Regions from separate parts of the Arthrobacter sp. TJ-170 genome, predicted to be linked through region 2. Evidence: riboswitches for the same ligand, from Rfam matches in the RefSeq annotation. Region 2 holds a riboswitch; each other region holds the start of a gene.

Region 1 (9,804 bases), on a different contig from region 2:
CCCAGTCCACGCTGAGCATCACCACCACGGTGATCACCACCGCGGCGAAGAGCTTCGAGAGCGGATTGGCCCTCGGGAGCACCCGGCCGGTGATCTCAGGGTTCAATACGTCGGCGCTCACGCCACCACCTCCAGCGTTGCGGAGGTTCCGTCGACGGCCACCACCCGGCTCCCGAGCGCAGCCGTGTACTCACGGTCATGGGTTACCGAGACCACGCAGGTCCCCCCGTGAATGAGTTCGGCGAGCAGGGCAACCAGCTCAGCCCAGGTATTGGCGTCCTGGCCGAACGTCGGTTCGTCCAGGATCAGGATGTCCGGGTTGGTGGCGAGCATTGTCGCAACGGACAGGCGCCGCTTTTCGCCTCCGGAGAGAGTGTAGGGATTCGCTTTCAGGAGCCCGGTCAGGCGTAGCCGCTCCGCGATGGGGTCAATACGGCGTCGAATTTCCGCTTCGTCGGAGCGGGCCACCCGGCGTGGACCGAATTCAAGCTCCTCGAGTACCGTATTGGTCAGGAACTGGTGCTCGGGCTCCTGAAAAACCGTACCGATCCGGCTCACCAGTTCGGCGGATTTCCACTCCGACGGCTTGGTCCCGGCTCCGCGGGCGAGCGGTTCAAGAGCGGTGAGTGTTCCGCCGCGCGGCCTGAGCAGTCCGGCGATGGTGAGCGCGAGCGTTGACTTTCCGGCTCCGTTCGGTCCGAGCACGCTGACCGCCTCTCCCGTCCGGAGGGTGAGGTCAACGTCGTCGAGCACTGCCCGTCCACGCTTTGACCGCGCGACGGCCAGCCCGGCCGCCTGCAGCAGGTCCGGTCCGGCCGAGGTTTCGACGGCGGGCGTTTCCGGCCGGTAGCCCGGCACCCAGACGCCGGCTTCGATGAGCCGCGAACGCGTTGACCCGTGCCGGAGCACTGCGTCCGGTTCACCGTCGGCGAGGATGCCGCCGTCGGAGTCGAGCACCACCACGCGGTCCACCACATCGGCCCACACCTCGACCCGGTGCTCCACCACCACGAGTGTGGCTGAAGTCCGGTCGAGCACGCGGACGACGGCGTCCCTCACCTCGATCACCCCTGCGGGGTCAAGGTTGGCGGTCGGCTCGTCGAGGAGCAGCAGCCCCGGCTGCATCGCGAGGACCGCCGCCAGGGCCAGCCGCTGCTTCTGGCCGCCGGAGAGCGCCGTGGTGGGATGATTCAACGCAACGTCGAGGCCGACGTCGTCGAGGGCCCGATGCACGCGCGGCCAGATCTCGGCGCGGGGCACGGCCAGGTTCTCGGCACCGAACGCTACCTCGTCACCCACCCGGGCCAGCACCAGCTGGGTGTCCGGATCCTGGAGGACCAGGCCGGAACGGCCGCGTGCAGCAGCCGGGCTGACGCCGTCGACCGTGAGTTCGCCGGCCTGCTCGCCCTCGTCCTGGTCACCCACCACCCCTGCCAGTCCATGCAGCAGCGTGGACTTCCCCGCGCCGGACGCACCGAGGAGCAGCACGCGCTGGCCCGCCTCGATGGTCAGGTCGATATCCCGGACCGCCCAGCGCACCCGGCCGGGGTGGCGCCACCCCCACCCCTGCGCCGTGATCGAGGCCGGGGCGGACACCCCCGTCGTGCTCATGCTAAACGTCGGCCGTGCGGCCCGCGGCGAAGGATGACAGCGCACCGGTCTTCGCGAGCCCACGGGTGGCGAGCCACGGCAGCACACCGGCGAGCACCACACCCGAAACGGCAGCGAAGACTCCGTACATCAGCTTGTATTCCATGGCCCACTCGACGTTGTACATGATGTTCTCGCTCACCGCGAGGGCAAGACCTGCGCTGAGGCCCGCGAGGATGGCCACACCGATGTTCCAGCGCCGGTAGAGGAACAATGCGAACACCAGCTCAGCGCCGATGCCCTGCACCAGACCGGAGAGGAGTACGGCCATACCGAACTGCGTGCCGATCAGCGCCGACACGGCCGCTGCCAGTACCTCGCAGTAGATCGCGGCACCGGGCTTGCGGATGATGAGCCCGCCGAGCACACCGGCGATGAGCCAGCCGCCGGAGTACAGTCCGGCCAGCGGCGGGTACGCAGCGGTCACGGCGGCAATACCGCTGTAACCGGCCGACCAGGCAAAGAAGATGACGCCTACGGCCACGGAGATGACTGAGGCGACCACAATGTCGACGACGCGCCATTCGTAGCGGCGGCGGGATGTGGACGGTGTAGGACTCTGTGTTGCAGTCATGATTGTTGATCCTCCTGGGTACAGGAGGGGAAGGCCTTCCGGCAGGGCGCCGGTCGCCCTGAGAACTCGACTCCCTTCGCCGGTACTAACCGGATCAGGTTCGAGGGTCTGCGGTGGTCCGCACTCTCAGCGCCCACCACATGCGTGGCTGCGCTCCCCTGTCGTTGTTTTGAGCGATACCAACTGTACACCCGCCGGCCGTGGTACCGGCGTCGTGGTCGTCCATCGATGGTCCCGATAACGCTAGGCTGGGACCAAAGCTAAGCCGACTGAAGGAGGCACCATGAATACGATCTTCAAACTGATGGGTGTTGGACTGGGCCTTGTGGCGGGCCTCGTAGGCACGCAGGTGGTGGACTTCATCTGGAAGCGGGTGACCGGAAACGAACCGCCGAAAGACACTGAAGGTCTGGAGAACAGCCTGCGGTCAGCGCTCGTGTTCGCCGTGATATCCGGTACGGTCAGCACCACCATCCGCGTGCTCACCAACCGCACCACGCAGCGCGCCATCCGCCGCTACGAGAACACACGCCACATCACGTAAGCGTCAGTCGTCGGACGCGCGGTCGCCCGCCTCACGGCGCCGGGTGGCCGCGTGTTCCACGACCTCGTCCAGCTCGTCCATGCTGAGCAGGTCCTTCCGCAGGTGCCTGGTGCGGTAGCCGGCGCGCCCTACCATGTGCGCCGAGACCGGCGCCGTGAGCAGCTGGAAAACCCAGCAGACAATCAGTACGGGCACAACCGCCCACGAGCGCTGCTCCACTGCAATTGCCAGCAGAAACAACAGCAGCCCAAGAACCTGCGGCTTTGTTGCCGCATGCATGCGGCTCAGCAGGTCCGGAAACCGCATAAGCCCGACGGCGGCCGCCAGCGACATGAGCGCCCCGCCAAGGAGCAGGACCGCGGTAAGGATATCCAGGGCAGCATCCATCGGCGGCTCACTTCCTTTCGATGACGAATCGGGCAACTGCCACCGAGGCGATGAACCCGATGAGGGAGGTGGCCACCAGGATTACCAGAGTGTTGGTGTGGCCGTTGAACACCATGTCCGCGGCCAACGCCCCGCCGACGATGGCCAGCAGTACGTCTACGGCAATGACACGGTCCAGAATCGTCGGTCCGCGAGCCGCCCGGTAGATGGCGCAAACGGCCGAGACGCCGAGAACCGCAGCGATGACGCCGAGCATGACGGTCATGGGCGTCCCCTTTCCTCGAGGTGATGAGGGGCGGCGGTGAGCAGCAGTGCCAGGTCCTCCCTGGTTCCCATCACACGGATCAGCCACTCCTCGGTGCGCCGGACATTCCGGCGCACCTTTTCTGCGTCATCGGGGCCGGCGACATTCAGGCAGTGCAGGTAGAGGGTGGAAGTGGAGCGGTCCACTTCGATCACGAGAGACCCCGGAATCAATGAGATGGCGTGTCCGGTGGCCGTGACCAGGAGGTCGGATGGGCTGCGCAGGCGTACCGCAACCACAGCGTTCTTCAGCCGCGGGCCATGGGTGAGGGCCAGCCAGAACACCTGGAAGCTGGCCAGCACCAGCTCGTACACAAAGCGCACGGCGAAACCGGCAGCGTAGAACACATTGAAGCGTCCACTGAGCTCGACCGGCGGCAGGTAGAGCAGGTTTGCCACGGCGAACGCGATGATGGCACCGAAGATCAGGTTGCCCGGGCTGAAGTCCTGCCAGAGCGCCCCCCAGACAAGAACGAGCCAGATCAGCAGCGGCAGTTCGACCCGGAACGGGATTCGTTGTCTGGTCATGGCGTGGCACCTGCCGCTTCGGTAGCACCGTCGCCGAGTACAGCGTCGATGTAGGGGGTTCGCTCAAGCATTTGTTGTGCGGCCTGTTCGCTCAGGGCGAAAAGCGGTCCTCCCATAATTGTCAGGCTGACGCCCAGCAACACCAGGCCGGTGGTGGCTCCGACCATCGACCGCGGGAGCAGGTTCACGGGGTTCCTGCCCGCGAACTTTCCGGTACTGTGCCCGGAGACCCTCCGCGAGGTGGTTACGGCGGAGCCGTCGGGCGACGTCATCAGCAGAATCGGGTCCGGGTGTGTGGCGTCCTCCGGCTGGCGCCAGAATGCCCGGTTCCACACACGTGCAACCGCCAGCAGGGTGAGGAGGCTCGTCAGTACGCTTGCCCCGACCAGCACGTACGCCAGGGGTGTCCCCAGCTCCACGCCCGCCTTAAGCAGTCCCAGCTTCCCGAGGAATCCGGAGAACGGCGGGATGCCCGCAAGGTTCATGCCCGGTATGAAAAACAGCAGTGCCAGGAACGGGGAGAGCTTCGCAAGGCCGCCGAGGCGGTCCATGTTGGCCGTTCCCCCGCGTCGCTCGATCAGCCCGGTCACGAGGAACAGGCTGGTCTGCACGATGATGTGGTGGGCAACGTAGTACACCGCGGCGCCGAGGCCGATCACCGTTGATACCGCGAGCCCGAAGATCATGTAACCGATGTGGCTGATCAAGGTGAAGGAGAGCATACGTTTGATATCCGACTGCGCGAGGGCACCCAGGATGCCCACAATCATAGTGAGCATCGCTACCACCATAAGCAGCGTGTTGATGCGGTCTCCGGGAAACAGGAGAGTTTCGGTCCGCACCATCGCGTAGACGCCGACCTTGGTCAACAGGCCCGCAAACACGGCAGTCACCGGGGCGGGCGCGGTCGGATAGGAGTCGGGCAGCCAGAAGGCCAGCGGGAAGACCGCAGCCTTGATGCCGAACGCGACCAGGAGCATCAGATGCAGGACCATCTGCGTTGCATGGTCGATATCCGCGAGCTTCAACGCCAGGTCGGCCATGTTAATTGTGCCCGTGGCCGCATAGATCATGCCGATGCTGATCAGGAACAGCAGCGACGAAACGACGCTCACGACGACGTAGGTTACGCCCGCGCGGATCCTCGGCGTGGTGCCGCCAAGGGTCATGAGCACATAGCTCGCCGTGAGCAGGATTTCGAACCCTACATACAGGTTGAACAGGTCACCGGCAAGGAACGCGTTCGAGACTCCGGCCACCAGAATGAGGTAGGTGGGGTGAAAGATCGAGACCGGGGCGTCCTTATCGCCGTCGGTCATGCCCTGCCCCGTGGCGTAGATCAGGACGGCGAGGCTCACCGCCGAGGAAACGACCAGCATCAGGGCAGAAAATTGGTCCACTACCATCGTGATGCCGAACGGCGCGGCCCAGTTGCCGACGAAGACCGCCGTTGTGCCCCTCCCGCTGGTATCAACGAGAAGGAAAATTTCGATCAGCAGTGTCACACAGAGTGTCGTGATGCTGACCGTGCGCTGCGCCCTGGAACGACGGATGAGTACGAAGGCCAGCGCTGCACCGAAGAAGGGCAGCACTACCGCCAGAGGTGCCAGGTTCACGATGTTCATCGCCCCTCCGTCCGCGGTTTGCCCGGTCTTCTGCCGGTTGCCGTCCGCTGGGCGCCCGGCGCTTCCTCGGCCTCCTCGACCGGCGTGAACTCCGTTGTTTCGATGGGTATGTCCGCGTCATCCTCAGCATCGAAGCTGCTCTGGGACGCCACCCGCCGGTCTTCGATGTCATCCTGGACTTCGTCCTGCCGTCCGAGAATCCACGACCGGTAGATGATGCCGAGCACGAAGGCAGTCACGGCGAAGGAAATGACGATAGCCGTGAGGATCAGCGCCTGGGGAAGCGGATCGCTGTAGTCCTCAGCGGGGATATCGGATGCGTAGAGCGGGGCCCTGCCCCCTGGCCCACCCGCGGCCAGAAGCAGCATGTTCGCCCCGTTGGCAAGCAGGATCAGGCCCAGCAGAACGCGGGTCAGGCTACGCTCCAGGAGCAGGTAGATGCCCGCGGCGAAGAATCCGCCCATGACGACGAGCAGCGTGATGTTGACGCTCACGGAACCACCTCTTCTTCCGGTTCCCGGGGTGTCTCCGGCGCTCGGGGCCCGGCGTCCATGGTTGCCGTTGCTTCCTCGCTGCGTTCGTCGATCTCAGATCCGAGGCTGCGCAGCACGTCGAGCACCAGACCGACCACAACCAGGTAGACGCCGATGTCGAACATTGTCGAGGTCACGAACTTTATGTCCCCGAAGACTGGCCACGTCAGCTCGATGATTGCGCTCTGGAACACCGCGCCGCCGAGGAACAGCGGCACGATGGCCGTGAGTGCAGCCGTGGCCAGTCCGCTGCCCAGTAACAACCCTGCGCTGATAGGAGTTGCTTCAGCGAGTTCGAAGCGACCGCCTGCCAGGTAGCGGATGGTCAGTGCCAGTCCGGCCATGAGTCCGCCGGCGAATCCGCCACCGGGCGCATTGTGGCCTGCGAGCAGGAGGTAGATCGAGAAGACGATGATTGAGTGGAACAACAGCCGGGTAATCACCTCGAAGATGATCGAGCGGCGTTCAGGGGCCAGCGTCCGACCTGCCACAAGCCAGGCATCGTTGACGGAACTTGCGAACTTCTTGGCCAGCTCGAGCGCTGCGGCCTCCCGGCCGTACGCATCGAACGGTTCCCTGTTTCGCCCGACGGTTCCGCTCTCCACTCCCTCAGCGCGCACCCGTCCGTCGCCGCGGCCGCGGATGAAGATCAGGCTTGCCACGCCTGTTGCCGCGATTGCGAGGACGCTGATCTCGCCGAAGGTGTCCCAGGCCCGGATGTCCACCAACGTGACATTGACGATGTTGGCGCCGCCGCCGTCGTCGTACGCCAGCGACGGGAAGCTCAGCGAGATGGGGTCCGCAACCCGCGACGCCATCGCAGACATGGCGATGGTAACCATGACCACACCGAAGGAAATACCCAGCACCGCCCGGAGCAGCCGGTGCTGGACTCCCGGTTCCCGTTGCCGCAGACGTGCCGGGAGGGACCGCAGCGCGAGTACGAATGCGACCAGCACGATGGTCTCGATCAGCAGCTGGGTCAGCGCGAGGTCGGGGGCGCCATGCAGCGCGAAGATCAGCGCCATCCCGTAACCGGTGATTCCGACCATGAGGACGGCCATGAAGCGCTTGGTGGCGCGCAGTGCCGCGACCAGGCCAAGAAGGACCGCGACGCCGGCAATGAGCTGGGCGGGGGAATCGGCCAGGCGCCAGGCCCGTGGGAGCGGTGCGTCGAAGATGATCAGTGCCGAGAGCGGAGCGATGATCGCCATCGACAGGATGATGAACAGGTAGAACGCGAGTGAACCGCGCTGTGTACGGCCAGTGAGCCAGACTGCTACGTCGTCGAGCACGCCGATGACGCTCTTGTAGTTCCGTTCCGCGTCGATGTCCGGGGCGATCCGGGCCTGAATCCGCTCGAAACGGTCTCGCATCAGGAACAGCGCGAGGCCGCCCGCGATCGAGAGCAGGGACAGGAACAACGCTGGGGTGACTCCGTGCCACAGCAGCAGGTGCGGCGTCTCTTCCGCGGCCGGGAAGGTACGCACGTACGGCTGGATCGCCGCGTCCAGCGGAGCGGGCAGCACACCGAATACAACGGAAGCAACGGCAAGCAGCGCCGGGGCGAAAAGGAAGGACGGCTCGACGCGTTCGAAAGGGGTCGGTGTGGCGGATTTCCGCGCGAAACCGCCCCAGATGAAACGGGCGCTGTAGGCCAGGGTCAGCATGGAGCCAAGGATGATTCCCACGAGAGCCACCACGCCCAGCACACCTTCCTGCGCTTGGTGGATGAAGGCTTCGAGCACCGACTCCTTTGCCACAAAACCCAGGAGGGGCGGTATGCCTGCCATGGAGGCCGCAGCGATGACGGCGACGGAGGCCAGCACGGGCGCGGACCGACCGACTCCGCAAAGCTTCCGGATGTCGCGCGTGCCCGACTGGTGGTCGATGATACCGACCACCAGGAAGAGGGTCGCCTTGAAAAACCCGTGCGCGAGGAGGAGACCCAGCCCGGCGAGCGCCGCCTCCTGCCCTCCCTGGCCGACCACGATGGTCAGGAAACCGAGCTGGCTCACCGTGCCATACGCGAGGAGTAGCTTCAGGTCATGCTGGCGAAGTGCGCGCCATCCGCCGAAGATCATGGTCGCGAGCCCGAGGCCGAGGACAACCGGGGACCACAGCAGGTTCTCGGAGAACCCGGGGGCAAAGCGCGCAATGAGGTAGATGCCGGCCTTCACCATGGCGGCGGCATGCAGGTAGGCGCTCACCGGCGTCGGGGCTGCCATGGCGCTGGGGAGCCAGAAGTGGAAGGGCACGAGCGCGGACTTGGAGATGGCGCCGACGAGGATCAAAACGATCGCCGTCTCGATTGCCGGGCCGGTGAGGGTTTCGGCACGGGCGAGGATGTCCGACAGGCGGTAGGTTTCGGCCGACTGTCCCAGGATGATCAGGCCCACGAGCATGATCAGGCCGCCGAGCGTCGTCACGATGAGTGCCTGCAGCGCTGCCCGTCTGGCCGAAAGGCGGTGCCGGGAGTAGCCGATCAGCAGATAGGACAGAACCGTTGTCAGTTCCCAGAAGATGAAGAGGAGGATGAGGTCATCGGCGATGACGAGACCGAACATCGCGCCGGCGAACGCCAGCAACTGGGCGCCGAAGGGGCCGATGTCGGCGTCATCCTGTTTGAAGTAGCGCGCGCAATAGAAGAGCACGAGGGATCCGACGCCGAGAACAAGAATGCTGAGCACGGCCGACAGTGCGTCCATGCGGAAGGCCAGTTCCAGCTGCAGCTGCGGAATCCAGGGAACGACGACGGACGGCGGCGCGTTGGGTTGGCCGCTGGCGCTGACCTGTGCTGCTCCGGTGTAGTCAGCGAAGGTGGCGAGGAGCCAGACGAACCCGGCCGCAGGTACGGCGGCTAGGACATAGAACGCCGAGCGCCCCATCAGGCGGAAGATCAGTGGCGCTACTGCGGACACCGCGAAGAGGGCGGTGAGCACAAGCAGCACGATGATCTCCTGAACTCTCTGATCGAGACGGTCAGCTGACGGTCAAGGGCGTGACTACATTCTACCCGTGGCATACACTGCTCCTCCGGCAGGTTCCGCCCTCCGCGCAACGCCCAAGGCGCGTGGAATAAGCAGGGACTCGAACCAGTTTTTAGGCGCAGCGGATAGCATGCAGCCTATGGGTACGGATTCCGCACAGCACACTGGACGCCTACTGACAAAACCCGTTCTCGCGTGGGCGTCGTGGGACTGGGGCTCTGCTGCTTTCAACGCCGTCATGACAACGTTCGTTTTCACGGTGTATCTGACATCGGACGTCTTCGGTGGGGAAACCTACGCCTCCGGGGTGCTCGGCTGGGGCCTGGCCATTGCAGGCCTCCTCATTGCCGTCCTGGCTCCTGTAACGGGTCAGCGGTCCGATGTCGGCGGTCGCCGGAAGCTCTGGCTGGGCGTCCACACCCTGACGGTAACCGTGCTGACGGCGCTGTGTTTTTTTGTGTTCCCCCGCCCGGAACTGTTGATTCTCGGGGTTGCCCTCATTGCGGCAGCGAATATCTTCTTCGAGTTCGCAGGTGTCAACTACAACGCCATGCTCACGCAGATTTCGACCCCGTCCAGCATCGGCAAGGTCAGCGGGTTCGGTTGGGCCATGGGTTATGTGGGTGGCATTGCCGCACTCGTGATCGTCCTGGTCGCCTTCGTGCAGCCG
Region 2 (9,804 bases):
TGGCTGACGCCGTCGCCAAGCTGGTGCCCAGCTACATTCCGATGGACCTGGTCCAGCCCGATATCCCGGGCGTCAACGGGTCCACCCCCGGCTTTACCACCATTCCCACCAAGCTGGTCAAGTCGGTCCCGAAGGCGCCCGGCAGCGGCGGCACCTACACGGCCATGACTCCGGCGTGGTGGGCAATTCCCCGCGGCTTGCCGGACAACGCCTACTACCAGGCCGTCAATGAGCGTCTCGGTGCCACCATCAACTTCCAGGCCAATGACGGCAACACATACGGTGACAAGATCCAGACCGTACTTGCCTCCCCACGCGACGTTCCCGACTGGGTGGTCATTCCCTCCTGGAACATCCCGCCGCGCTTCGGTCAGGCGGCCAAGGGCCTGTTCACGGACCTCTCCCCCTACCTGGCCGGCGACAAGGTCAAAAAGTATCCCAACCTCGCCAACATTCCGACGGCAGCCTGGAAGTACAGCTGCTTCGAGGGCGGCCTGTACGGGCTGCCGATGCCAACCACACTGCTCAACGACGCGTTCTTCTTCCGCAAGGACCTGTTCGACGAAATGGGACTGGAGCAGCCGAAGACTGCCGAGGAATACATCACCATCGCGAAGGAAGTCACCGATCCGTCGAAGAACCGCTGGGGATCCGAAGACGTCTGGAACGGCGCGCAGATCATGCACGGCGTTGTCCCCAAGTGGAAACTGGTGGACGGCACCCTGGTGCACAAGTTCGAGACCGAGGAGTACCGCGCCGCCCTGGAATGGATCGTGAAGCTGTTCAAGTCCGGCGCTGTCCACCCGGACGCCGTCGCAGGCAACGCGCAGCAGGCGAAGTCCCGGTTCGAGTCGGGTGCCACGCTCATGACGGTCGACGGCGTCGGTGGTTGGCATGAAGCGCTCGGCCGGGTCCTTCCCACCAACCCCGACTTCCAGATGCAGCCCATGGACTACTTCTCTCCCGACGGCGGCGATCCCGTCCTCTTCAGCGGCCAGCCCGCCGGCATCTTCAGTTTCATCAAGAAGACCGAGGACACCGCGAAGGTCGAGGAACTGCTGGCACTGGCCAACTTCATGGCCGCACCGTTCGGGACGGAAGAGAACCTCCTCATCAGCAGCGGCGTCGAGGGCAAGCACTTCAAGCGCGACGACCAGAACATCCCGCAGATGACCGACCTCGGCCGCGAGGAAGTCACCAGCACCTACCAGTTCCTCGTGAGCCCGCCGGCCGTCAACTCGCAGGTCCAGTACCCGGGCTTCGTCGAGGCGAAGACGGAATGGGAAGCACGGCAGGCAGCCTTTGTGCAGGAGGACGTCTTCTTCGGAATGCAGATCCAGGAGCCGCCTCAGTACGGTTCACTGGGCGCGCCGTTCGACGATCTCGCCAAGGACATCGCCCGCGGCCGCAAGAGCATCAAGGACCTCGATTCCGAGATAGAGACCTGGAAGCGGAACGGCGGCGAGGAACTCCGCGAGTTCTACGCCGGCTTCCTGACCGCGTAAACGCCGCCGCCATGACCACCACGAATCTCTCCCAAAACGGGCAGCGGACTGCAGAAACGCACGACGGCGTCACAAGCCCGCCTGCCCCGCCGCCGGTGCGGCGCAAACAGGGCCTGCGGACGCGGTTCCGCCGGGACCGCTCGCTCGTTCTCATGGCGCTTCCCGCCGTCGTTCTCCTGGCTGTCTTCGCCTACATACCGATGTTCGGCAACGTGGTCGCCTTCCAGAACTACTCGCCGTTCATCGGCATCCCGGCCAGTCCGTGGGTAGGCCTCGAGAACTTCGGGCGTGTGTTCAGGGATCCGGACTTCTGGAACGCCGTGCGGAACACTCTGATGATCACCGGTTTCCAGTTGGTGTTCTTCTTCCCCATCCCGATTGCGCTGGCGCTCCTGCTCAATTCGCTGCTTCAGCCGGCAATGCGGGCCACCATCCAGGCGATCGTCTACCTCCCGCACTTCTTCTCATGGGTGCTGGTGGTGTCGGTTTTCCAGCAGCTGCTGGGCGGTGCAGGACTCCTGAGCCAGATGCTGCGGGCAAACGGGTGGAGCGGCATGGACATCATGACAAATCCCGATACGTTCCTCTTCCTCATCACCTCACAGGCCGTCTGGAAGGACGCGGGGTGGGGCATCATCGTCTTCCTCGCCGCCCTGGCAGCGATCGATCCCGAGCAGTACGAGGCTGCGGCCGTCGACGGCGCCAACCGCTGGCGCCGCATGTGGCACGTGACGCTCCCCGGCCTGCGGTCGGTTATCGTCCTGCTGCTCATCCTCCGCCTCGGCGACGCGCTGACGGTCGGGTTCGAGCAGCTGATACTGCAGCGCGATGCGGTCGGCGCTGAGGCAGCAGAAGTGCTCGATACCTTCGTCTACTACACCGGCATCCAGAACGGCGACTGGAGCTACGCGGCTGCCGCCGGTCTCATCAAGGGCGTCATCTCGCTCGCCCTCATTCTCGCCGCCAACAAGGTGGCACATCTCTTCGGTGAAAACGGGGTGTATTCCAAGTCATGACAACGATCATCAAACCAGCCCCGGCCCGCCGGACAGGTGTTTCACGACCGGCATGGGAAGAAGAACCGGGAATAGCTGCCAAGGCAGGCAAGGCGGTGCTGCTGTGCCTCGTGGTGCTCGCGGTGCTCGGCCCGCTCTACACAATCGTGCTCACCAGCATCTCCTCGCAGGGCACCATCACCCAGGCGGGCGGCCTCGTCCTCATTCCGGGCGAGATCACGGTCGACGCCTACCGCCAGATCCTCAACGGCGGCGTCGTAACGCGCGCCGTGATGGTGAGTGTCGGCGTCACCGTCGTCGGAACGCTGCTCAGCATGGTGGTGTCGATCCTGTGCGCCTACGGCCTCTCACGGCCCGGCTCCTTCGCCCACACGCCGCTGCTGTTCACCCTGCTGATCACCATGTTCTTCAGCGCGGGCATGATCCCGTCCTACCTCCTGGTCTCAGGGCTGGGACTCATCAACTCCTACTGGGCGCTGATCCTGCCGAGCGCGGTGTCGGTCTTCAACATCATCATCCTGCGCGGATTCTTCATGGGCATCGACCGCGGGATTCTGGATAGCGCGCGCATCGACGGGGCGAGCGAGTGGCGCATCCTGGCCCAGATCGTACTTCCCATGTCGAAAGCGGTGACCGCCGTGATCGCGCTGTTCTACGGCGTCGGCTACTGGAATGCCTTCTTCAACGCGGTGCTCTACATCAATGACAGCGCCAAGAACCCGCTGCAGGTGGTCCTGCGCTCCTATGTGCTGCAGGGCGTATCCGTGCCGGGGCAGATTGACCTCGGCCAGGGCGTAGCACCCTCGCTCGCGCTGCAGATGGCCGTCATTGTGATCGCGATGGTGCCCATTCTCCTCGTCTATCCGCTCGTGCAGAAGCACTTCACCAAGGGCGTCATGATCGGCGCGGTGAAGGGATGACGGAGACGTCAGGGTCAGCGGGCGCTTGTGGTCTCGCGCTGCGCCAGGCTGGGAACGATCAGCCGGACCTCCACGGGCTTGTCCGAGTTGAGCCGGTCCATGACCATTTCGACGGCGGCACGGCCGATGTCGTGCGCGGGGATGGACACCGCGGTCCACGGTCTGACCGCAGCAAGGGCCACATCCTCGGGGGCGATCACCACCACGGAGATGTCCTCGGGAATACGCAGACCTCGTGCTGCCAGCGCCTCGTGCAGCAGCGGCAGCAGCCCCTCGTTATGGACCACGAGAGCCGTGACCGGGGCATCGCCGTCGAGCACTGCGTTGAGCGCCTCCGCGAGGGCCGGCATGGAGGCTTCGCAGGCGCGCAGCACAGAGTCCGCGCCGGCGGCATCGCAGGCCTCAGTGAATCCCTTCCTGGCGCGGTCCGCGTAGGTCGCGTGGCGCTCAAGGGAGGCCTGCGGGGACCCGATGAAGCCGATACTGCGGTGGTTCAGATCGACCAGGTGCCGCACGGCGGTGCGGGAGGCGCCGGCGAAATCGAAATCGACGCAGCTGAGCCCCTGCGGATCGTCGGGCAAGCCGATCAGCACCGCGGGCTTGCGCAGCTTCGCCAGAAGCGGGATGCGGGGGTCTCGGGCCTCGATGTCCATCATGAGAAGCCCGTCCACCATCGACTGCGACGTGACGCGTTCCAGCCCACCGGCGTCGTCCTGGGTCAGGAGGAGGACGTCCTGGTTGTAGGTGCGCGCGGTGGTGACAACAGCGGCGACGAACTGCATGATGACGCTGACGTTCACGTCAGCGCGCAGCGGTGCCATCAGCCCCAGCACGTTGGACCGGTTGGAAGCGAGCGCCCGCGCTCCGGAGTGCGGGCTGTAGTTCAGCTTCCGGATGGCGTTCTGGACGGCCAGCCGTGTCTCCTCCGAGATGGTCCGTTTGCCGCTCAGCACATAGGAGACGGTGCTCAGCGATACTCCGGCTTCCCGGGCGACGTCATTCATGGTGGCCACAGCTCCCATCCTATCTTCGACACCGTTCGATCCCTATCCATCGAGGAAACCAACGTGTGAGTGCAGAAGCGCTTCGACACTCACCCGCACACTTTCACGCACGAAATAGAGGAACAGCATGAAATTCACTGACGGTTACTGGATGTACCGCAAGGGGCTGACGGCCCTGCACCCGCGGGACATTTCCGACGTCGTTGCCACCGATTCGGGCCTGGAAGTCTATGCACCGACCCGGCAGATCAATGCGCGCGGCGATGCGTTGAACTGCCCGCAACTAACGGTTTCCTTCACGTCACCGCTTGAGGGCGTCATCGGCGTGACCATCGAGCACTTCCAGGGGACACTCGACCCCGGTCCCCGGTTCGATGTACAGGAAGCGCACCCCGCCGTCGACGTGTCGGTCGGTGAAACACACGCGACCCTCACCTCGGGCGCGCTGACCGCGTCTGTCAGTCTCACCGGCGACTGGACGGTTGACTTCACCGGTGAGGGCAGGCACCTGACCAGTTCGGTGCCGCGCAGCGTCGGTTTCATTACCGACGACGCCGGACGCTTCTTTGTGCACGAGCAGCTCGCCCTCGGCGTCGGTACCAATGTGTATGGCCTCGGCGAGCGCTTCGGGGCGTTCGTGAAGAACGGCCAGTCGGTGGATGTGTGGAATGAGGACGGTGGAACTTCGAGCGACCTCGCCTACAAGAACGTGCCGTTCTTCCTGACCAACTCCGGGTACGGGGTGTTCGTGAACCACCCGGAGCGCGTCTCGTTCGAAATCGGGTCCGAGGTCGTCTCACGGGCGCAGTTCAGCGTTGAGGGCCAGAAACTCCAGTACTTCGTTATTTACGGGCCCTCCCCGAAGAAGATTCTGCGCCGGTACACCGAGCTGACCGGCAGGCCCGCACGTATCCCCGCGTGGTCCTACGGTTTGTGGCTTTCCACCTCGTTCACCACGGACTATGACGAGAAGACCGTGATGTCCTTCATCGACGGGATGGCCGAGCGGAACCTGCCGCTCTCCGTCTTCCATTTCGACTGCCACTGGATGCGGGCGTTCCACTGGAGCGACTTCGTCTGGGACCCGGCCACCTTCCCCGATCCGGAGGGCATGCTGCGGCGGCTGCACGAACGCGGCCTGAAAGTCTGCGTGTGGATCAATCCGTACATTGCGCAGCGTTCCCACCTGTTCCGGGAGGGGCAGGAGCTCGGCTACCTGGTGCGCAGGGCTGACGGGTCGGTGTGGCAGTGGGATCTCTGGCAGGCCGGCATGGCCCTGGTGGACTTCACCAATCCCGATGCAGTCCTCTGGTACCAGGACAAGCTGCGGGTGCTGCTCGGGCAGGGAGTTGACTCCTTCAAGACCGACTTCGGCGAGCGCATCCCCACCGACGTCGTCTGGCATGACGGCTCGGATCCGCAGCGGATGCACAACTACTACACGCAGCTGTACAACGAAGCGGTGTTCGAGCTCCTCGAGAAGGAGCTGGGTGTCGGCGAAGCGGTCCTGTTTGCCAGGTCCGCGACCACGGGCGGACAGAAACTTCCCGTGCACTGGGGCGGGGACTGTGAATCCACGTTCGCCGCAATGTCCGAATCCCTGCGCGGCGGGTTGTCCCTCGCGTCCTCGGGCTTCGCGTTCTGGAGCCATGACATCGGCGGATTCGAGGGCACCCCGCAGCCGGAGATCTTCAAGCGATGGATAGCGTTCGGGCTGCTGTCCTCGCACTCGCGCCTGCACGGATCCAACTCCTACCGGGTGCCCTGGCTGGTCGATGAAGAGTCGGTGGACGTGCTGCGCCATTTCACGGAACTGAAGATGCGCCTGATGCCCTACCTGGCCGGTGCCGCGGAAGAGGCGTACTCATCGGGCACCCCGCTGATGCGCCCGATGTTCCTTGAATTCCCTGACGATCCGGGATGCGCCCACCTGGACCGGCAGTACATGCTCGGAAGCAGCCTCCTGGTTGCGCCGGTGCTGGAGGCCGACGGCGAGCACTCCTTCTACCTCCCCGAGGGAACGTGGACCCACCTCGAAACCGGCGAAACCCTGGAGGGTCCTCGGTGGCACAGCCGGTTCTTTCCGGTTCTGGAGGCTCCGGTATTCGTTCGGCCCGGAACGGTGCTGCCGATGGGCACGGTCTCAACCCGGCCGGACTACAACTGGGCAAGCAACGTCGAGTTCAGGGCGTTCGCAGTTGGGGAGGGGCATCGGAGCACTGTTCAGGTGCCTTCCCCCGACGGTTCCTTGACCTCCTACGAGGTGGCAGTTGCGCGGGGCGAGGTGAGCGCCGTCGTCGTGGGTTCGTAAGGGAAAGGAGAATCCTTTCTTTCCGCAGGTCGGGTGCTAGGGTCTACAGCATCCACACGGGTGCCCCATTGCAGGGGCTGAGATCGGGCTGATGCAGCCTGCGACCGTCGAACCTGTCCGGGTAATTCCGGCGAAGGAAGTAGGAACCTTGAGTAATTCACATTCGATCGCCTATGTCCGCGATCTGGAACACGATCTCGCTGTTCCAGTCACCGAGATAAGCCTCTCCCCCTCCCCCGACGGGACCGCGAACCCGCCTCTGCGCGTGTACCGCACGGCAGGCCCGGGCAGCGACCCGGTCCGCGGCCTGCCTCCGCTGCGGCGGCACTGGATCCAGGGCCGCGGTGACGCACAGCCCTACCGCGGCAGGGAGAGAAACCTGCACGACGACGGCAAGTCCGCAGTGCGTCGCGGCCGCGCCTCCCAGGAGTGGCAGGGTGAGCAATCGGTACCGCTGCGCTCCCGTGAAGGCCAAACGGTGACCCAGATGCACTACGCACGGAACGGCGTCATCACGGAGGAGATGCGGTTCGTCGCGCTGCGGGAGAACTGCGACGTCGAACTGGTCCGTAGCGAGCTTGCCGCCGGACGGGCGATCATCCCGAACAACATCAACCATCCCGAGTCCGAGCCCATGATCATCGGCAAGGCGTTCCTCGTGAAGATCAACGCCAACATCGGCAACTCCGCGGTGACCAGCTCCATCGCCGAGGAGGTCAGCAAGATGCAGTGGGCCACCCGGTGGGGAGCGGACACCGTCATGGACCTGTCCACCGGCGACGACATCCACACCACCCGGGAATGGATCATCCGCAACTCGCCCGTGCCGATCGGCACTGTTCCGATCTACCAGGCGCTGGAGAAGGTCAACGGCGAGGCCAATGAGCTGACCTGGGAAATCTTCCGCGACACCGTCATCGAGCAGTGCGAGCAGGGTGTGGACTACATGACCATCCACGCCGGCGTCCTGCTGCGCTACGTCCCGCTTACTGCGGAGCAGGTCACCGGCATTGTGTCCCGCGGCGGCTCCATCATGGCCGGCTGGTGCCTTGCCCATCACCGCGAGAACTTCCTGTACACCCACTTCGACGAGCTGTGCGAGATCTTCGCCCGCTATGACGTCGCGTTTTCGCTCGGGGACGGGCTGCGCCCCGGTTCCATCGCCGACGCGAATGACGCCGCCCAGTTCGCCGAGCTGGACACGCTCGCGGAATTGACGGAGCGGGCCTGGAAGTACGACGTCCAGGTGATGGTCGAAGGCCCGGGCCACATCCCTTTCCAGCTGGTACGGGAGAACGTGGAACGACAGCAGGAACTATGCCACGGCGCCCCGTTCTACACGCTGGGCCCGCTGGTCACCGACGTCGCACCCGGCTACGACCACATCACTTCAGCCATCGGGGCCACCGAGATCGCCCGCTACGGCACGGCGATGCTCTGCTATGTCACCCCGAAGGAACACCTCGGCCTGCCCAACAGGGACGACGTGAAGACCGGCGTGATCACCTACAAGATCGCCGCCCACGCCGCTGACCTGGCCAAGGGCCATCCCGGCGCATCGGAGCGGGACGACGCGCTGTCGAAGGCCCGGTTCGAGTTCCGCTGGCGCGACCAGTTCGCGCTTTCCCTCGACCCGGACACCGCCGAGGAATTCCACGATGAAACGCTCCCCGCCGAGCCGGCGAAGACCGCCCACTTCTGCTCGATGTGCGGTCCGAAGTTCTGCTCCATGCGCATCTCCCAGGACATCCGTGACCAGTTCGGTGGAGTGTCCGCGCAGGAAGCCATAGCGGGCATGGCGGGCAAATCAGCCGAATTCCGTGCCGCCGGCAGCAAGGTCTACCTCCCGGCTCCGGCCCTGCCTCACTCATAGGAGCATCATTCAACGGACGACGGCGGCCGGTTCCCTTCGGGGAACCGGCCGCTCCATGATACGGCGCCTGGGATCTGCGGAAGTACTAGGCTTCCTGCCGCACTGCCAGCCAGTCTCCGTGGTGGGTGATGTCGGCGCCCTGAGCGGCGGCAACCGCATCACAGGCGAATCCAACTGCGGAAGAACCATCCTGCAGCCGCACCGAACCGAGCAGCATCGGCTCGGGCAGGGCCGCTAGGAACCGGCCCAGCGCCGCCTCCGAGAGCAGCCAGCGCTCACCGACGAGCTCAGCTCCGTCCTCCGACCGGTAAACCCCCGGCTTCGGGGGCTGGGTATCCAGGGACACCATCCGGTACCGGGCAGCGGTTCGCACGGGCCCATCCCAGAACGCTCCGAGGGCTTCCAGTTCCCGTGCAAGCGGCTGGCCCAGGCGATGCGCACCGACCACAACGAGGGGTACCGCCGTCGCTCCTGCAGCCAGGGGCCAAGGCGTGCCGGGTGCCGTCAGACGGACCGCCGCACCATCGGCGAACAGTGCCGGCGAAGTCGGCGTGTCCTCGATCCTGCGTGCGATGTCCGCCACCACGGCGTCGTCAAAGGTACGTCCCACCACCGTCAGGCCGAACTGGGAACCTTCCACCTCCCCGGCCGGCACGGCGACCGCACACAGATCGAACAGGTTGCAGAAGTTCGTATACGTCCCCATCCGCGAGTTGACCCCCACGGGATCCGCGGCCACCTCGGCCAGCGTCGGGTGGAACGGTGCCGTGGGAACAATCAGCGCATCGAACCCGTCGAGCAGTTCCATCGCCTGCGTCCTCAGCCTCTCCAGCCTTGCCGTGTCTGCGACATACCGGTGGGCAGGCACGTCACCGGCCCTGCCGATGATTCCGCCCACGGTTGGGTCCAGACCTTCCGGGTTCCCGGATAGACCCGAGGCCGTTTTCACGAACTCACCGACGGCCGCATACCGCTCGGCCACCAGGCCGCCGTCGTACAGCAGGCGCGCGGCTTCGAGGAAGACGTCGAACTCGATCGCTTCGGCAACCACGCCCTCATCCTCAAGCCGGGTGATCCGGCGCCCGAACTCGTCAGCCCAGGCCTCGGGCAGCTCCGGCAGCCGCGCCGGATAAGCAACCCGCGGCGCGCTTGGTGCTGCCAGCCGGATATCCGCC
Region 3 (9,804 bases), on a different contig from region 2:
GGCAACCCCGTGACGTTCGACGCAGTTCTGCGCATCGACACGCCGGGTGAAGCCGACTACTACCGCAACGGCGGCATCCTGCAGTACGTGCTGCGCCAGCTGGCAGCAGCGTCCTAACCGAGTGCTCCGCCAGAACACGCCGTCTCCGGTAACGGAGGCGGCGTGTTCTGTGTTGAGCGGGCGGCGCGGTCACGGCGGGGCACGGAGTGACGGCGGGCCACGTTAGAGTTAACGGCGAGTGAGCACGCATAGGTGTCGCAGATCACAAGTATCAGAAGGAGGCGCGATGGGACTCCTTGAGACCATCCACAGCCCACAAGACCTCACCAGGTTGTCAGGACAGCAGCTTTCCCGTCTGGCTGCGGAGATCCGAGCCTTCCTCATCCGCACTGTCTCTCGTACGGGCGGCCATCTCGGCCCGAACCTTGGTGTCGTCGAACTGACGATCGCCATTCACCGTGTGTTTGACTCCCCGCGCGACAGCATCGTTTTCGACACCGGCCACCAGTCTTACGTACACAAGCTCCTCACAGGCCGCCAGGACTTCGACTCCCTCCGGCAGCAGGGCGGACTTTCGGGCTACCCCTCCCGTGCTGAATCAGTGCACGACGTCGTTGAGAGCTCACATGCCTCGTCCTCGCTGTCCTGGGCGGATGGAATCTCCCGCGCGCGGTTGCTGAACGGCGAGGAGGACCGCTCCGCCGTCGTTCTCATTGGTGACGGTGCGCTCACCGGTGGCATGGCGTGGGAGGCCATCAACAACATTGCGGCGGACAAGCGGCGCCGCGTCGTCATCGTCGTGAATGACAATGGGCGTTCCTACGCGCCCACCATCGGCGGCGTGGCCGATTATCTCGCTTCCCTCCGTCCTACCCTCGACTCCGTCCGTACTCACCGCGTGTATGAGGGCACTCTGGACTGGTGGAAGCGGAAACTGCAGAACGGCGGGCCCGTCGGACGCTTCGCCTACAAGAGCCTGCACGCAACCAAGAAAGGCGTGAAGGACTGGTGGGCGCCCCAGGGCCTCTTTGAGGACCTGGGCATGAAGTACATCGGCCCGATCAACGGCCATGACCTCGCGGCGGTGGAGAATGCGCTGAACCACGCCAAGAACTACGGTGGCCCGGTCATTGTCCACGCCATCACCGAGAAGGGCCACGGGTACGCACCAGCCCGGGCGCACGAGGCAGACCAGTTCCACGCAGTCGGAATCATCGATCCCGAGACGGGCGAGCCGATCGGCGCCGGGGGCCTGCAGTCATGGACGTCGGTGTTCGCCGAGGAGATCGCGGCCATTGCCGATGAGCGGAAGGACATTGTCGGAATCACCGGCGCCATGCTCATTCCGGTTGGACTCCACAAGTTCGCGGCAAAGCATCCGGACCGCGTGTTCGACGTCGGCATCGCCGAACAGCATGCGCTCACCAGTGCCGCCGGCATGGCATTCGGCGGTCTGCATCCGGTGGTCGCGTTGTACGCCACCTTCCTGAACCGTGCGTTCGATCAGCTCCTGATGGACGTCGCCCTCCACAAGGCGGGCGTGACTCTCGTTCTGGACCGCTCCGGCGTGACCGGCCCGGACGGCGCGTCCCACCACGGCATGTGGGATCTCTCGATGCTCCAGATCGTTCCCGGGCTGCATCTGGCCGCGCCGCGCGACGCAACCCGGCTTCGGGAGGAGCTCCGTGAGGCCGTTGCCATCAGCGACGCGCCATCGGTGGTGCGTTACTCAAAGGGAAATGTCGGCGTTGAGGTTGAGGCCGTCGAGCGGCTTTCCGACGGTGTGGATGTCCTTTGCCGCAGGCCGGCAGGCTCACGCCAGAACGATGTCCTCATTGTCAGCGTCGGTGCCATGAGTGAAATGGCGCTCGATGTGTCTAACAGGCTGGGAGCACAGGGGATCAGCTCCACCGTCATCGATCCCCGGTGGGTGCTGCCCGTGGCCCGCTCGGTCATTCAGATGGCTGCAGAGCACCGCATCGTCGTCGTTATCGAGGACGGGGTGCGTGCCGGTGGTGTCGGTTCGCGAATCCGCCAGGAGATGCGGTCGGCGGGCGTCGACACGGCGCTCAACGAGGTGGGCCTGCCGGTCGAGTTCCTGGATCATGGTTCGCGCAGTGAAGTGATGGAGCGGGTTGGACTGACGGCCCGCAAGGTCGCGCAGGACATCGTCGAGCAGGTGCTCGGCACCAAGGTTCCTGTGGCCCGTCCGCTGCCCGGCGAGGTGCCCTCGGCTACGGGGCAGCTGCCCAAGCTCTGATCACTCGCCCGGCCCGGCGTCTCAGCCGAGGAATGCCCGGGAGAAGCTGAAGAACACCGACGCCGCGGCCCCCACCAGGAGAAGCGCGGTCAGCGGCCATGCCCATTCTGCAAGGAAGCGGCGGACGCCCGCCGGAACCGGAATATCTCCCTTGATGACGTTTCGCGCCGTGAGCAGGACGGTAAGCACGATCATGACCGCCCACACTGCCATGCAGTACAGGCAGAGGATATGGATTGCGAACAGTGCCTGGCTCCACAGCCACGCAACGAACACGAAACCGAGGCTCACTCCGGCCTGAAGTCCGCGCCAGTACCAGCGGGCCGGACGCGCGCCTGAGAACAGGACCATCGCCGTCGTCAGGATCACCGGGAAAGCGACGATGCCGATGAGCGGGTTCGGGAAGCCGAACAGTGCTGCCTGCCAGGTGCGGAAGACCTCACCGCAGGAGACGAACGGGCTGATATCGCAGGAGGTCACGTAGCTGGGGTCCTGGTACAGGGCAAGTCGCTCGAGAACCAGCTGGCCCGAGGCCAGGAAGCCGACGACGCCGCATACCGCCATCACCCAGGCCATACCCCGATCTGTGGCGAAGGCGGGCACGCTGCTTTCCCTCAGGCTGTCGGAGCCGGTTCGGCCGGCCCGGGAACCCTTGTCCATGTACCCTCCTGTGGTCACCCACCAGCGAGTCTAACGGCCGGTACAGCGGGCGGTGATGGGCATGTGAGACAATGAACGTGGCTGGCGCAGGAACCACATTCCGGCGCCGGTCCAGTGACAGGCTTCCGGTTCTTCCGGCGACGCTCCTGCGGATTTGGCACTTCCATGGTGAACCCCGCAGAATCCGCCGGGTAGAACCCGCGCTGGTTTTCAGCGATCGGCAGGAAAAGCGCCACTGGTCTTCGAGTGATGCCGCGCCCCATGGTTGGCGCGACCTCGGACGGCACAATAACGACTTCCGGGTGACGCGAGCATCAGCGCCGTGGACATCCGACCAATCGCCTCGGGGCGCCGGAATGTGGACGGGGTTCCCGAGGGTGGAGCACAGCCGAATATGGATACAAACGCATCAGACACCTCCGAGGTCCTGACGGATGCAGTGGAGCAAGAAGCACCTGCACGCAAGGCGGCGCGTACGCGCCGCAAGAAGGTCGACGACGTTGTAGTCGAGAGCCCGGGAGCGTCACCCGAACCTGGGGATGCCGAGAACGCCCCGCAGCCAGTGCGCCGCCGCACCAATCGTCGGGCAACGCAGCCCGAGGCCACTGTGCCCGAGTCGCCGACCCAACCTCCGTCGGTCGGAACAGACCCGGCCGTGGTAGCCGCGCCGGTTCCTTCCGGAGATGCCGGCGCCGCTGAAGCCGGACAGCCGGTGGGGGATGATGCCCCGGCGGGGCGCAAGCCCGCACGCGCCCGGCGCACCCGCAAATCTCCCGCCGCAGACAGCACCGAGCCGGTTGCAGAGCCGGTTGCAGAGGTTCCCGCTACTGACGAAACCGCAGCCGGGGAAGCCGCACCGGAACGCCCTGTCCGACGCCGTCGTGTGAGCACCAAAGCCGCAACGACTCAGGACGCCGTTGGCGAGCTGGCAGCAACCGAACCGGTGCCAACCGAGCCGGCAGTATCGGAGTCCGCAGTATCGGAGTCCGCAGGAACGGACGCTGAGTCCGTCGATGCTCCTGTCGAGACCGTCTCCGAAGAAGAGCCCCGACGTTCCCGCTCGACACGTTCGCGTAACCGTCGGGGAACGCGCGGCCCCGAGCAGGCGCCCGATGCAGCCGAAATGACCAGTGGCGAGGCAGACAGTGCAGCAGCCGGTGTCGAGGGTGGCTCGCACGCTCCCGGCAGCGACCGGAGTGCCGCAGCCGGCTCCCCGCTGGCCGCTGAGGAAGAGGCTTCCACTAGCGACGAAGCGGATGACCGGCGCGGACTGGACCCGTTCGCGGTTCCGGACTCGCCGGTTTCGCTGCTTTTCCACGCCCCCGACCTCACAGCCGTCGTGCCGCGGACTACACCCAAGACCACCCCCGAGGCCGAGCCGGAAGATGAAACCGAAGGTGACGACGACGGTGGACGCGGGCGTCGTCGGAATCGGCGCAGCCGGAGCCGCAACCGGTCCGCTGAGGGCGAAGGCGCAGAGTCCGAGCCGCGGACGCAGGGTCCCGCCGAATCCGACGAGGAGAGCGAGTCGGTGACCTCCCGCCGTCGCCGCCGTCGCCGCCGCGGTGAAGAGGACCTTGAACTGACCGGCGGCTCGGACGATGATCCGCCAAACACCATCACTCGGGTCCGCGCGCCCCGGCAGAGCCAGGAAGCGCCGTCGGACCGCGTCACCAGCGTGAAGGGCTCCACGCGCCTCGAAGCCAAGAAGCAGCGTCGTCGTGAGTCACGGGATTCGGGCAGGCGTCGTCATGTCATCACCGAAGCGGAGTTCCTTGCCCGCCGCGAGTCCGTCGACCGCCAGATGGTGGTCCGGCAGCGCGACGACAGGATCCAGATCGGCGTCATGGAGGACGGTGTCCTCGCTGAGCACTTCGTGTCCAAGACCCAGCAGGATTCGCTGATCGGCAACGTATACCTCGGCAAGGTGCAGAACGTCCTGCCCAGCATGGAGGCAGCGTTCATCGATATCGGGCGCGGACGCAATGCCGTGTTGTACGCCGGCGAGGTCAATTGGGACGCAGCAGGCCTGGACGGCCAGCCGCGGCGCATCGAACTTGCGCTGAAGTCGGGCGACTCGGTGCTGGTACAGGTCACCAAGGACCCGGTGGGCCACAAGGGCGCACGCCTGACCAGCCAGATCTCACTGCCCGGGCGCTACCTGGTGTACGTGCCGGGCGGTTCGATGACCGGCATCTCCCGGAAGCTTCCCGACGTCGAACGCAACCGGCTCAAGCGGATCCTCAAGGACCGCCTGCCCGAGAACGCCGGGGTCATCGTGCGCACGGCGGCCGAGGGTGCCAGCGAAGAGGAACTGACCCACGACATCAACCGCCTTCGCTCGCAGTGGGAAACGATCGAGGGCAAGGCGAAGTCGACCAAGACCCTCGCTCCGGAACTCCTCTACGGAGAGCCGGACCTCACCATCAAGGTGGTCAGGGACGTCTTCAACGAGGACTTCTCCAAGCTGATCGTTTCCGGCGAGGAGGCATGGGACACCATCGAGGCGTACGTCATGTACGTTGCTCCCGACCTCGTGGGCAGGCTTGAGAAGTGGACCAAGGACGAGGACATCTTCGCTGCACGGCGCATCGATGAACAGATCCACAAGGCGTTGGACCGCAAGGTGTTCCTGCCTTCGGGCGGCTCACTGGTGATCGACCGGACCGAAGCCATGACCGTGGTAGACGTGAACACGGGCAAATTCACCGGCAGCGGCGGCAACCTTGAGGAAACCGTCACCAAGAACAACCTCGAAGCAGCCGAGGAAGTTGTCCGGCAGCTTCGGTTGCGGGACATCGGCGGCATCATTGTCATCGACTTCATCGACATGGTGCTCGAAGCGAACCGCGACCTCGTGTTGCGGCGGCTCGTGGAGTGCCTGGGACGTGACCGCACCAAGCACCAGGTCGCCGAGGTCACCTCGCTCGGCCTTGTCCAGATGACGCGTAAGCGCATGGGAACCGGCTTGCTTGAGGTGTTCGGCGAGAATTGCGAGCACTGTGGCGGTCGCGGCGTCGTCACCCACGAGGAGCCGGTGGAGCACCGCAGGCACGTCGTTTCGCCGGAGAACCACCAGCAGCACCTGCGGCAGGAGAAGATGTCCCGCAGCGAGCGCAAGCGGCGGGCGAAGAGCCAGCCGGTGGAGGAACACGTTCCCGCGCCGGAACAGAAGCCCGACGACGCTGAACGCCAGGCCCGCGCTGAAGCTGCCCGGGCAGCCCTCGCGAATATTGCCGCCGCTACCCACGCCGCGCATGAGCACGATCACGAGCTCGAGAACCACCCGATGGGTGAAGCGCTGGCGCCCGGCGCGGTGTTGACGATTAACGGCGAGCAGGTGGTCCTGCCGCGCGCGGAAAACGCACCCGTTTCGATTCGACCGGAGCCGCGGCTGACTCTGGAAAGCCTGACGGAGGCCTTCGACCGCTTCCCGGCCGGCGATGAGACTGAGCCCGCCGCTCCGGCCCCGGAGGAGCCTGTGAAGGTCGACGGCGTGCCCGTCGATCCCGTAAGGGAAGCTACCTCCGGTCCGGACGCGGCGAAGCAGAACGTCGCCGCAGCGGACGGTGCGGCGCCCTCGTCCGGGCGTCGTGCCCGGCGGCACCGTGCTGCCAGCAGCGCGCAGGGCTCGGCCGCGAACGCCACGATCGAAAGAGCCGCCGGTGAGGCCAGCGCGCCGTCAACCGGAACGCAGTACGTTGCGCGGGCCGGGAAGCCTGCACCGAAGACACAGCAGTCGGAAGAGCCGATGATCCTCGGAGTCGGAGTCCCCGCCTCAGAGCTCTAGGTCTTCCTCTAATGCGCAGAACACGCCGTTCCCCCCACCAGGGAGCGGCGTGTTTCGTTATGCCTGTGGTCTTCCATGACCCGCGCCCGCACCGCAGGGTAGGCTGGGACGTAGTGACACGCGGTGCCCGGTCCGGGCTGAGATGAAACGCGTTGAACCTGATCTAGAGATGGCCGCCGGACAGGCGGCCTTTGGCCTAGCGGAGGGATGTCGCGGATGAGTATTCGCACGCTCGTGGAACCTGTAGAACACAACGAACCATTGTCGGCGGTAGCTCGGGTGCGGATCATTCCGCGCGTGCTGAGCATAGCCGGTACTGACCCCACCGGAGGCGCCGGCATTCAGGCGGACCTGAAAAGCATTGGCGCGCAGGGCGGGTACGGCATGGCCGTTGTTACCTCACTCGTCGCCCAGAACACCCGGGGAGTGCGCAGCGTGCACACCCCGCCGCCGGCCTTCCTGGAAGAGCAGCTGACCGCTGTCAGCGACGATGTTGCCATCGACGCGGTGAAGATCGGCATGCTCGGTGACGTGGAGACCATCCGGACGGTTCGCCGGTGGCTGCCGCGGGCGTCCGGCGCCGTCGTCGTCCTCGACCCGGTCATGGTGGCAACGAGCGGGGACCGGCTTCTGGCTCCGGATGCCGAAGACGAGCTGCGCGCCCTGGTGCCGCTGGCGGACCTCGTGACTCCCAACCTGCCCGAGCTCGCAGTCCTGCTGAACGAGCCGGTTGCCGCGAGCTGGGAAGCTGCCCTGGAGCAGGGTAAACGCCTCGCAGCGTCCGCAGGCACCTCGGTGCTGGTCAAGGGAGGTCACCTCGAGAGCGGGGCGGGGGATGAGTCTGGCGACTCGGCGTGCCCCGATGCGCTCGTTGGCCCGTCCGCCGACGGCAGCACCGTCACTGTGGTGGGCGGCACCCGCATCAACACGCGGAACACGCACGGCACCGGCTGCTCGCTGTCCGCGGCACTGGCTACAGTCCAGGTGCAAACCCGGGACTGGCACCAGTCACTGCTCATCGTGAAGAGATGGCTTCGGGGCGCGCTCGAACGCGCGGATGAACTCAACGTAGGGGAGGGCAACGGGCCGATCCACCACTTCCACGAGTTCGTGCCGGCCCGGACTTCGAACACTCCGGGGACCGCGCAGGACACGCGCCCCTTCAGTGAGCAGGTGTGGGAGCTCACTTCCCGCCATCGTTCAGCAATCGACACGCTGGGCTTCGTGAGTGCTCTCGGGGACGGGACCCTGCCCGACGATCAATTCGCCTACTACCTGGCACAGGATGCTCTTTACCTGAGGGATTACTCCCGCGTGCTCTCCAGGGCCAGCTCCCTTGCACCCACCGAAGCTGAACAGCTCTTCTGGGCAGGCTCCGCGCTGAACTGCCTTGAGGTGGAGTCCGAACTCCATCGGACGTGGCTCTCCGGGCGGGAATTGCCGACGAAGCAGGGTCCGGTGACCAAAGCGTACGTGGACCACCTTTTGGCAGCCTCCGCCAACGCCGGCTACGCGGTCCTCGTGGCGGCGGTACTGCCGTGCTTCTGGCTCTACGCGCACGTCGGCACCGCCCTCCACGCACAGTGGAGCGACTCGGGAGCCAGTACGGAGCACCCCTACGCTGAATGGATTCGGACGTACGCCGATCCCGCGTTCGCTGAGGCCACTGCGCGTGCGATTGCCTTCGCAGACGCCGCTTTCGCCCGTGCATCGACCGCAGACAAAGCGGCGATGATCGACGCTTTCGAAGCCTCGGCCTGGTACGAGCATGAGTTCTTCGACGCGCCGACTCGCCTTGATTTGCGGGAATCCGCGAAATTGCCGTAATCTTGATCTTCGGTGCTGCGCCCTCGTATGACTATTTTGGGGCGTGACTGTGCCGTGAGTGCACAAGCACCCCTCCGGCTGCGCTATCAACAGCGTATGGTCCCGGAACAGTATGCAAACAGTTAGATCGTCGAGAGAAGTGAGTTCCCAAGTGGTGTACGCGATTGTCCGCGCAGGCGGCCGCCAAGAAAAGGTTTCCGTGGGAGACCTCGTTACCCTTGACCGCGTCCCCGGTGAGGCCGGCAGCAGCTTCCAGCTGCCTGCTCTCCTTCTGGTAGACGGCGACAAGGTGACTTCAGCAGCACAGGACCTGGCAAAGGTAACTGTCACTGCCGAAATCGTTGAGAATCTTCGGGGCCCGAAGATTGTTATCCAGAAGTTCAAGAACAAGACCGGATACAAGAAGCGCCAGGGTCACCGTTCAGAGCTCACCAAGGTCAAGATCACGGGCATCAAGTAGCCCTCACCGGTTACTCGATCCATAGATTCTGTTTCAGAAAAAGGCAGGCATAACAGATGGCACATAAGAAGGGTGCGAGTTCCACTCGCAACGGTCGCGACTCCAACGCCCAGTACCTCGGCGTGAAGCGCTTCGGCGGACAGGTCGTCAAGGCAGGCGAAATCATCGTCCGCCAGCGCGGAACCCACTTCCACCCCGGCGCCAACGTTGGCCGTGGCGGCGATGACACGCTTTTCGCGCTGGAAGCCGGTGCCGTTGAATTTGGCACCCGCCGCGGGCGTCGTGTTGTGAACATCGTGGGTGCGGCTGCCGAGTAGTACTCGCAACCGCACACCATAGCAGCGTTATACAAAAGCACTAGGGTGGGGTGAGCCAGACCGGCTCACCCCACTTTCTTTTAAGCCGGATAAAATCGGCATTGATGTGAGATTCTCAAGAGGAGTACACCGTGGCAAGCTTCGTTGACCGGGTAGTTCTGCACGTCTCGGGCGGCACCGGCGGACACGGGTGCGTCTCGGTCAAGCGGGAAAAATTCAAGCCGCTGGGCGGGCCCGACGGCGGAAACGGCGGTGACGGCGGAGCCGTCATCCTGCGCGTCGACCCGCAGACAACCACCCTCCTGGACTATCACCACGCCCCGCACCGGCACGCCACCAACGGTGGAAACGGTATGGGCGACTGGCGTGAGGGCCGTAAGGGCGAAACGCTTATCCTTCCCGTTCCGGACGGCACGGTCGTCAAGACGCGTGACGGCGAGGTGCTCGCTGACCTGGTCGGCGAGGGGACCGAGTTCGTCGCCGCAGCCGG

What was found. A riboswitch is a leader RNA that binds a small molecule or an ion and turns the genes downstream of it on or off. The one in region 2 is predicted to bind thiamine pyrophosphate.
Region 1: it holds a riboswitch for thiamine pyrophosphate, as region 2 does, so the genes downstream of both, AC4D1W_RS09785 (ECF transporter S component) here and thiC (phosphomethylpyrimidine synthase ThiC) in region 2, are expected to answer to the same signal.
Region 3: it holds a riboswitch for thiamine pyrophosphate, as region 2 does, so the genes downstream of both, AC4D1W_RS14305 (bifunctional hydroxymethylpyrimidine kinase/phosphomethylpyrimidine kinase) here and thiC (phosphomethylpyrimidine synthase ThiC) in region 2, are expected to answer to the same signal.

Annotation. Positions count from the first base shown of each region.
Region 1 covers NZ_JBZCNL010000004.1:230,184-239,987, forward strand. Annotated here, with positions in the region: gene AC4D1W_RS09775 (energy-coupling factor transporter transmembrane component T family protein) at 1-121, opposite strand, end outside; gene AC4D1W_RS09780 (ABC transporter ATP-binding protein) at 118-1,611, opposite strand; gene AC4D1W_RS09785 (ECF transporter S component) at 1,613-2,224, opposite strand; TPP riboswitch at 2,279-2,394, opposite strand; gene AC4D1W_RS09790 (DUF4235 domain-containing protein) at 2,508-2,768, shown strand; gene mnhG (monovalent cation/H(+) antiporter subunit G) at 2,772-3,155, opposite strand; gene AC4D1W_RS09800 (MrpF/PhaF family protein) at 3,163-3,420, opposite strand; gene AC4D1W_RS09805 (Na+/H+ antiporter subunit E) at 3,417-3,986, opposite strand; gene AC4D1W_RS09810 (Na+/H+ antiporter subunit D) at 3,983-5,611, opposite strand; gene AC4D1W_RS09815 (Na(+)/H(+) antiporter subunit C) at 5,608-6,105, opposite strand; gene AC4D1W_RS09820 (Na+/H+ antiporter subunit A) at 6,102-9,095, opposite strand; gene AC4D1W_RS09825 (MFS transporter) at 9,274-9,804, shown strand, end outside.
Region 2 covers NZ_JBZCNL010000006.1:199,648-209,451, forward strand. Annotated here, with positions in the region: gene AC4D1W_RS12785 (extracellular solute-binding protein) at 1-1,505, shown strand, start outside; gene AC4D1W_RS12790 (ABC transporter permease) at 1,517-2,521, shown strand; gene AC4D1W_RS12795 (carbohydrate ABC transporter permease) at 2,518-3,441, shown strand; gene AC4D1W_RS12800 (LacI family DNA-binding transcriptional regulator) at 3,456-4,463, opposite strand; gene yicI (alpha-xylosidase) at 4,573-6,756, shown strand; TPP riboswitch at 6,803-6,912, shown strand; gene thiC (phosphomethylpyrimidine synthase ThiC) at 6,905-8,629, shown strand; gene atzF (allophanate hydrolase) at 8,715-9,804, opposite strand, start outside.
Region 3 covers NZ_JBZCNL010000008.1:31,845-41,648, reverse strand. Annotated here, with positions in the region: gene acnA (aconitate hydratase AcnA) at 1-117, shown strand, start outside; gene dxs (1-deoxy-D-xylulose-5-phosphate synthase) at 287-2,260, shown strand; gene AC4D1W_RS14315 (vitamin K epoxide reductase family protein) at 2,282-2,920, opposite strand; gene AC4D1W_RS14310 (Rne/Rng family ribonuclease) at 3,243-6,710, shown strand; TPP riboswitch at 6,820-6,935, shown strand; gene AC4D1W_RS14305 (bifunctional hydroxymethylpyrimidine kinase/phosphomethylpyrimidine kinase) at 6,927-8,537, shown strand; gene rplU (50S ribosomal protein L21) at 8,689-8,997, shown strand; gene rpmA (50S ribosomal protein L27) at 9,054-9,314, shown strand; gene obgE (GTPase ObgE) at 9,446-9,804, shown strand, end outside.